Regions from separate parts of the Rhodococcus sp. G6(2025) genome, predicted to be linked through region 2. Evidence: riboswitches for the same ligand, from Rfam matches in the RefSeq annotation. Region 2 holds a riboswitch; the other holds the start of a gene.
What was found. Region 2 has a riboswitch for cobalamin ahead of ACLIVD_RS03925 (CbtB domain-containing protein). Riboswitches for the same ligand answer to the same signal wherever they lie in the genome.

Region 1 (4,205 bases), 550 kb from region 2:
GGCTGAGTCAGCTGGTGCACGCGCCGCTCACCGGTGACGCGATGCAGTGGACGTGGCTCCTCAACGTCGCGGTGTGGCTGGCGATCTTCGTCGGCGGTGCGGCGTGGCGGTTCCAGCGCGACACCGAGCGAGTGTGACGGCGGTATCGTGACTGCCGTGACCACCCCCGACGGCCCCGTCGTGACCAGACGATGGGGCCGTTTCGGATTCATTTTCGCCGCCGCCTGGACGGTCTTCCTGTTCCAGCCGTTCCTCGACGGCTGGGCCGCCCGCGATCACGTCCGCGGCTGGATCGGGTGGATCGCCACGCTCGCATTCGCGGTGACGTACCTCGCGATGTTCCGGTGGTCGCATACCCGGCGCGCGCACAACGAGTTTCGGCCACCGCTGAACCAGGCGGCGCCGCTCGTGGTGGCACTGTTCGGGCTCGCGGCCGTCATGGTGGTCGCCGTCGGGTCGTCGGGGCTGTCCGCCGCCGTCTTCCTCGCCGTCTCCGCGGTCATGCTGTTCCCCGCGTGGCTCGGCGGGATCACCGCCCTGACCGTCGCAGTTCTCGTGGAAGTGATCTCCACGGTGCTGGACTGGGGGTCGGGCACCGGGCTCTCGCTGGGCGTGTGCGCGGCAGCGTTCGCGATGTTCGGCGTGACCAAGCTGATCAACCGCAACATCGAACTGGTCCGGGAACGGGAAGCGAGCGAACGGCTCGCAGTGCAGGAGGAACGCACCCGGATGGCCCGCGACCTCCACGACATCCTGGGGCACTCCCTCACCGTCATCACCGTCAAGGCCGAACTCGTCGGCCGGCTCCTCGACATCGACATCGACCGGGCCCGCACCGAAGTGGCGGACCTGGAACGTCTTTCCCGCGACGCGCTCGCGGACGTCCGGCAGGCCGTGCAGGGAATCCGGGGGCTGTCGCTTCCGGTGGAGATCGCCCGGGCCGGGGAAGCGTTGCGGTCGGCCGGAATCGAGGCGGAGCTGCCGAACAGCACAGAGTCGGTACCCACCGGACTGCGCGAGTTGTTCGCGTGGACCGTCCGGGAGGGTGTCACGAACGTGGTCCGGCACAGCGGCGCAACGTACTGCTCGGTCACGGTGGGCGAACGCGAGGTCACCGTCGTCGACGACGGCGCCGGGTGTAGTGAATCCGTGCACGGGAACGGGCTGGTGGGCCTTCGGGAGCGCGCCGCCGCCGCCGGAGCCCGGGTCGTCATCACTCATCCGCAACCCGGCGGGTTCTCGTTGCACGTGCTGAAGGAAGAGGCCTCGTGACGATCCGGCTGCTGCTCGCCGACGATCAGGCACTCGTCCGCGGTGCCCTCGCCGCCCTGCTCGACCTGGAGGCGGACCTCACGGTCGTCGCGGAGGTCGGGCGCGGCGACGAGGTCGTCGCGGCGGCGCGCGAGCACTCCCCCGACGTCGCGCTCCTCGACGTCGAAATGCCCGGTCTGGACGGAATCGCCGCGGCCGCGGCACTGCGGGCCGAGATGCCGCAGACCCGCGTCCTGATCGTGACGACGTTCGGTCGTCCCGGGTACCTGCGCAAGGCACTGCAGGCCGGTGCGTCGGGGTTCGTCGTGAAGGACACCCCGGCCCGGCAGCTCGCCGACGCCGTCCGGCGCGTCCATGCCGGACTGCGTGTCGTCGACCCCGCGCTCGCCGCCGACAGTCTCGTCAGCGGGGAATCGCCGCTCACCGACCGGGAGACGGACGTGCTGCGGGCGGCGCGGGACGGTGCGCCGGTCGCCTCCATCGCGGCCGCACTGTTCCTGTCCGCAGGTACCGTGCGCAATCACCTCTCCTCGGCGATCGGCAAGACCGGCGCCAGCACCCGAGCCGAGGCCGTCCGCGCTGCGGAGTCGAACGGCTGGCTGTAGGCCCTCCGGGCCCGTGCGCCTTTTTGGTAGTTGGGGCTACAAAAAAGGCGCACGGGCCGAAGGCCTATGCTGGCCGGTGCAGCTGGTTCGCCCGGCGCGGTCGTGAGGAGCCCCGAAGACCGCACCTGGCGTCGAAGCACGTCGGACTCCCCGGAGTTCGCGTGTGAGAGGGAACCCGGTGAGAATCCGGGACTGTCCCGCAGCGGTGAGCAGGAACGACCGCCGTCACCATGCACTGGGCAACCGCCTGGGAAGCGACGGCCACTAGGTCCGGTGCGATGTCGCACCGGCTGCCTGTGAGTCCGAAGACCTGCCGACTGTGTCGGGCACGCCGTGCCCGACGGTTACCGCCTCGTGGATTGGGCGTGTAGACCTTCTCGCGCTGCAGCACGTCCCTGGGCTCGAGAGGTGTACCCGTGTGCCGGCGGTGGCCGTACCGCGTACGCAACTGGAGATACCGTGACATTCACTTTCACCGCGACCGTGCTGGGCTCACCTCGCATCGGTCCGAATCGCGAACTGAAGAAGGCCGTCGAGTCGTACTGGGCCGGCCGCCTCGACGCCGAAGCGCTCGACGCGCTCGCCCGGGATCTGCGCCGTCAGACCTGGACGAGCCTGCGCGACGCCGGCCTCGACTCCGTGCCCGTCAACACGTTCTCGTACTACGACCATGTGCTGGACACCGCGGCGATGCTCGGCGCACTGCCCGACCGTGTCGCCGGCATCGAGAGCGACCTCGACCGCTACTTCGCCGCCGCCCGCGGCAACGACACGGTCGCCCCGCTCGAGATGACCAAGTGGTTCGACACCAACTACCACTACCTGGTGCCGGAGATCTCCCCGACGACGACGTTCGCCCTCGACCCGTCGAAGGTGCTCCGCGAACTCGAAGAGGCACGTGCCCTGGACATTCCGGCCCGCCCGGTGGTGGTGGGTCCGGTCACGTTCCTGCTGCTGTCGAAGGCTGTCGGCTCGGATGCACCCCTCCTCGACCGCCTCGACGAACTCGTCCCGCTGTATGCGGACCTGCTCGGTCGGCTCGCCGACGCGGGCGCCGACTGGGTGCAGATCGACGAACCCGCGCTGGTCGCCGACCGCACACCGGGGGAGATCGCGGCGGCCAAGCGGGCCTACGACCGGTTGTCCGCGCTGGAGTCGCGACCGGCGATCCTCGTCGCGTCGTACTTCGGCAGCCTCGGTGACGCACTTCCCGCGATCGCGTCGACCGGTGTCGAGGGGATCGCGATCGACCTGGTTGCCGGATCCGACCCCCTCGCCACGGTTCCCGATCTGACCCGCAAGCACGTCGTCGCCGGTGTCGTCGACGGACGCAACATCTGGCGCACCGACCTGGACGCGGCCCTGGCGTCGCTCGGCACCCTGCTGGGCAGCACCGGTTCGCTCGCCGTCTCGACGTCATGCTCGCTGCTGCACGTCCCGTACACGCTCGACGCGGAGACCGGCATCGACAAGGCGCTGCGGTCGTGGCTGGCGTTCGGCACCGAGAAGGTCCGCGAGGTCGTCACACTCGGGACCGCACTGACCAGCGGTCGCGAATCCGTCGACGACGAGTTCGCGCTCGCCCGCGCGGCGGCGTCCACCCGCAGCACCGACCCACGTCTGCACGACGCCACTGTCCGTGCCCGGCTGGACGCGCTCACCGCGTCCGATCCGGGGCGCAGTCCCGCGGCGGAACGTCGGGAAGCCCAGTCGGCGCTGTCGCTTCCGGTGCTGCCGACCACGACGATCGGCTCCTACCCGCAGACGACGCAGATCCGCGTCGCGCGCGCGGCCCGGCGCAAGGGTGAGATCGACGAGGCCGAGTACCTGAACCGGATGCGCGCCGAGGTCGCGGATGTGGTTGCGCTGCAGGAGAAGCTGGACCTCGACGTGCTGGTGCACGGCGAACCGGAACGCAACGACATGGTGCAGTACTTCGCCGAACAGCTGGACGGGTTCTTCGCGACGGACAACGGCTGGGTGCAGTCGTACGGCAGCCGCTGCGTTCGACCGCCGATCCTGTACGGCGATGTGCGCCGCAGCAACCCGATGACCGTCGAATGGATCACGTACGCGCAGTCGCTGACGCAGCGTCCGGTGAAGGGCATGCTCACCGGTCCGGTGACGATCCTGGCGTGGTCGTTCGTGCGCGACGACCAGCCGCTGGCCGACTCCGCCAACCAGGTGGCGCTGGCCATCCGCGACGAAACGGTGGACCTGCAGGGCGCGGGCATCCGGATCGTCCAGGTGGACGAGCCCGCGCTGCGCGAACTGCTGCCCCTGCGGGCCGCGGCTCAGCCGGCGTACCTCGACTGGTCGGTCGGGGCG
Region 2 (4,205 bases):
CGGTCAGCTCCGGAAGGGCGGAACAACTCGGCATCGGCCAGCGTCAGCAGCAGGTTGTTCAGGGTCTGGGGAAGCCAGACGCACGCGTCGAGAACCACCCGACAGGCAGCCACCGGTTGCCCTGCCCCTCGATCCGCGGGTCGAGGGGCAGGGTGTCAGACGCGTCGCCGGGGTCTGGGGTTTCCTCGTGCGCCATCTCCTCGAACACCTGACCGCGTCGCGCGCGCTCGTGTTGTCGAAAGGCCAGCACGTCCGCCAACTCCACCCGCTGGTGCCTGCTCGGCGACGAGTAGGAAATCTTCCCGGCCTCCAGCAACCGCACCAACGTCGGGGGGTAATGCCCAGCAGTTCCGCGGCCTCCTGCGTCGTCAACACCGTCCGATGCGGCTCCACCGTCACCACCTGCCCCCGATCCAGAGCCGTGACCGCGTCGACGAGCAGCCTCCGGACACTGTCCGGCAACGGCGCCGAACCCTCCGGAGTCGAGATCGTCACATCATCCTGACCAGCGATAACATACTTTAACGCGGTGAGTAGGTCCCATCGTCGGCGCCCGGCGGCAACACCGTGTGGTTCATCAGAGCGGCCATACCCCAACCATAAAGCGAAAAAACGAACACACTCTCCTGCGCAGCGGACGAGGTGTCTCTCAGCCCAGCCCGTCGAGGAACTCCTCGACCACTTTCCGGTACTGCTCCGGCTGGTCGTCGTGGACGAGGTGCCCGGCCTGCTCGATGCGGACGTACTCGGCGCCGGGATGCCGCTCCGCCATGGTCCGCATCTGACCGTCGGGGGTGATCGTGAACTCCCCTTCGATCAGCAGGGCCGGAACGGTGATCGACGCCCACTGGTCCCAGAAGTGCCTGCCACCCCACTCCTCGGAGATGTCACGGAACGTGTCGACGTCCCCGTGCAGATACCAGCCATCGGCGCGTTTCTCGAACGAGTCCAGGAAGTACTGTCCGGCAACCGGACCGAAGAACTCGAACAGGTCCTCCCGGGTCGCGAACGGCTGCGGCCAGTTCGAGATCATCGCCGCCCAGTCCGCGGCGGTCCGGCCCCGGAAGTCGGGGGCCATGTCTTCGAGCACGAGCGCCGATACCTTCTCGGGGTGTTCGGCCGCAAGGCACCACGCGTGCAGGGCGCCCATCGAATGGCCGATCACCACCCACGGCTCGGCGAAGGGCGCGAGTGCGGCGGCCAGGTCTTCCACGAACGCTTCCGTCGTCAACCGCGACGGTGCGGGCCTGCCGTGACCTGCGGCGTCGAACGTGAAGACGTGGCCGTGCTCACGCAACCACGGCACGTGCCGCCCCCAGGTCCGCGCGCTGCCCATCAGCCCGTGCAGTAGCAGAATCGGCTGTCCCGTTCCACCCTCGTCGTGCAACGCACTCTCACCTGCCACCCCTCCGACGCTAGCGGAGTAATCTCGCCCGCATGGCAGTGGTGAAGATCAACGCAATCGAAATCCCCGAGGGTGCAGGCCCCGAACTCGAGAAGCGCTTCGCAGCGCGCGCGCACGCCGTGGAGAACTCCCCCGGCTTCCTCGGATTCCAGCTTCTGCGCCCCGTCAAGGGCGAGAACCGCTACTTCGTCGTCACCCAGTGGGAGAGCGAAGAGGCATTCGCGGCGTGGCGCGACGGTCCGGCCAGAGAAGCGCACGCGGGTGAGCAGAAGAAGCCGGTGGCGTCCGGAGCTTCGCTGCTCGAGTTCGAGGTCGTTCTCGACGTCGCGGCAGCGAACAAGGGCTGAGAGACGGGGCCGAGCGGGAGGATTGACACGACGGCCCGCCGGGTGCAAAAGTTCGCAGGACAAAGCGATGGTTCGGCAGGAATCCGGTGCAATCCCGGAGCGGTCGCGCCACTGTAAATCGGAGTAGTCCTTCACGGGAGCCACCTCGACAGCCAGATACTGCGGCCATCGCCTGGACCTAGGGGACGCGAAATCCCAGGAGGAACTATGGCACTCGCCTACGCACCCGGCTCGTCGGTCGACACGACCCGTCTCGCCGTCATCTCTTTCGCGATCGTTCTGTTCGCGATGCTCGCTCTTTACCTCGTTGGTTTCGACCAGGGCGCGATTTCGCGCAGTGGCATGTACATGCATGAACTGATGCACGACGGCCGCCACCTCCTGGGTCTGCCATGCCACTGACCGATTCCTTCGCGAAACTCCTCATCCGCGGTCTGCTGGCCGGCCTGATCGCAGGCATCCTGGCCGGTGGCGTCGCGTTCGTCCTCGGTGAGTCGCACATCGATGCGGCCATCGCGATCGAAGAGTCGAACAGCGCTGCCGAAGCCGAAGTCCACTCGCACGACGCCACTCAGGCAGCCGAGCCGGCCGGGCACTCGCACGACGAGGAAGACGCACTGGTCAGCCGTGACGGACAGCGCTTCGGGCTGTTCCTCGCCACGTCCCTCGCGGGCCTGGCTCTGGGAGCGATCTTCGCCGTCGTCGCGAATTACGCACGTCGAGTGACGACGCTGTCCGGACCGCTGCTCGGTCTGACATTGGCCACATTGGGCTGGTTGGCAATCGAGGCGGTGCCGTTCTTCAAGTACCCCGCCAACCCGCCGGCTGTCGGAGACCCCGAAACGATCACTCAGCGCACCTGGCTGTGGCTCGCCGCCGTCGTCCTGGGTCTGCTCGCGGTGGTGGCCTCCGTCTTCGCGGCGAAGGCCGTCGCAGCGCAGGAATTCCTGTCGGTGCGAATCGCGGCGCCGGTTCTCGCCTTCCTCGTGGTGGTGACCATCGGCTACCTCGTGCTGCCCACCGTCAACGAAGTGGGCGACGACTTCCCCGCAGTGCTGCTGTGGCAGTTCCGGCTGTCGTCCCTCGCGACGCAGGCCACGTTGTGGCTGGTTCTCGGACTGGCATTCGCGTTCCTCACGGAGCGCGCCACCCGGGCCACGGCGCCCGCGCCGGCGAACGCCGCCTGACCCACAGGGCGTCAGCGGGATTTGTCCCATCGGGCCGGGTCCGCCTCCAGGGCGGCCCGGTCCCAGGCACCCCGCTCGGCGGCCGCGTCGTACGTGCTGTGCAGGAACTTCAGCAGTGCGGCATCGGGATCGTCTGCGGTGCGGACAGTCTCGTACGGCAGCAGGAACTGCCCGTTCTCCTTGCTGTAGAAGGCTCCGTCGGGCCCGACCGGGTAGTCGGCGAACCCGTCCGGCTCCGGGTAGGCGTACGCGTAGAACGCACCTTCGACCCCACCGCCGGGCCAGAAACCGCAACTGCTCAGCTCGTGCGAGTACCCCTCGACCATCACCCAGTCTCCGCAGTTCGGCGCTCCCCCAGGGTGAGTCGGTGCTGTTCGTCCGGAGAACCGCGTACAGGCCAGGTCGAGCGCACCCCAGAAGAAGTGCACGGGACTGACCTTCCCGATGAAATGGGAACGGAACTCGTGCAGGACGCGGTCGGCCTGCACAAGCTGCCGCCAGAACTGGTGCACCGACTCACCGTCGTACGAACAGTGCTGCGTGTCCTCCGCGAACGGGACGGCGGGGTCCACCTCGTTGGGCCGGGCCAGAATGGTCGTCGCCACACCCAGCTCGGCCAGCGTGTCCATCGTCTCCGCATAGAATTCGGCCACCGACTTCGGTTCGAGGGCAACCGTCCCGGTACCGCCCGTGCTGGTGCGGATCACCAGTCGATGATCGGCGAAGTCGAATTCGATGTCGAAACAGTCGGTGCCGTACGGAATCGTCGACGTCGTGAGACCGCGGGGGCTCACGTACAGCGGGACCTGCCACCAGTGGTTGATCAGCGGTGCGTGGGCCAAGCGGATCTTCCCGACGATCTGCGTCCACATGTGCAGGGTGTTCCGCGTCGACGTCCAGTCGTCCACCTTCAACGCCGGCCACGCATCTCCTGATCGTGTCTGCTCACGCACAGTGCCTCCCTGCCGACGACGTGCATTTCAATGTGCCCCTGGTGCGGGGTGATGGCAAGCGTGTCGCACCGATACCCGGGTAGGGGTGGACTCCACTCTCCGGGGTGATGTGCCGCGACGTCGCCGATACCAGCATGGGGACATGACCACTCGTACTGCACCCTCGGTCCCGCAGCCGGTCGAGCACGCGTACTGGCTGCTCGGCCTCGCCCTGTCCGCCGGCGTGGTCGAGGCCATCGCACACACGTCGACGGCATTGGAGGGCCCCGACGCCGACGTCGGCAGCCTCGCCCGACAACTCGTGGTCCGCGTC

Region 1: linked by a shared signal. The riboswitch ahead of metE (5-methyltetrahydropteroyltriglutamate--homocysteine S-methyltransferase) and the one ahead of ACLIVD_RS03925 (CbtB domain-containing protein) in region 2 are both predicted to bind cobalamin.

What each region holds. Positions count from the first base shown of each region.
Region 1 is NZ_CP179750.1:1,352,440-1,356,644, reverse strand. It holds gene ACLIVD_RS06485 (ABC transporter permease) at 1-137, shown strand, start outside; gene ACLIVD_RS06480 (sensor histidine kinase) at 148-1,272, shown strand; gene ACLIVD_RS06475 (response regulator transcription factor) at 1,269-1,877, shown strand; cobalamin riboswitch at 1,999-2,209, shown strand; gene metE (5-methyltetrahydropteroyltriglutamate--homocysteine S-methyltransferase) at 2,337-4,205, shown strand, end outside.
Region 2 is NZ_CP179750.1:805,573-809,777, reverse strand. It holds gene ACLIVD_RS03945 (hypothetical protein) at 1-34, opposite strand, end outside; gene ACLIVD_RS03940 (hypothetical protein) at 59-316, opposite strand; gene ACLIVD_RS03935 (alpha/beta fold hydrolase) at 650-1,405, opposite strand; gene ACLIVD_RS03930 (antibiotic biosynthesis monooxygenase family protein) at 1,438-1,752, shown strand; cobalamin riboswitch at 1,804-1,936, shown strand; gene ACLIVD_RS03925 (CbtB domain-containing protein) at 1,960-2,154, shown strand; gene ACLIVD_RS03920 (CbtA family protein) at 2,145-2,939, shown strand; gene ACLIVD_RS03915 (DUF5996 family protein) at 2,951-3,892, opposite strand; gene ACLIVD_RS03910 (hypothetical protein) at 4,035-4,205, shown strand, end outside.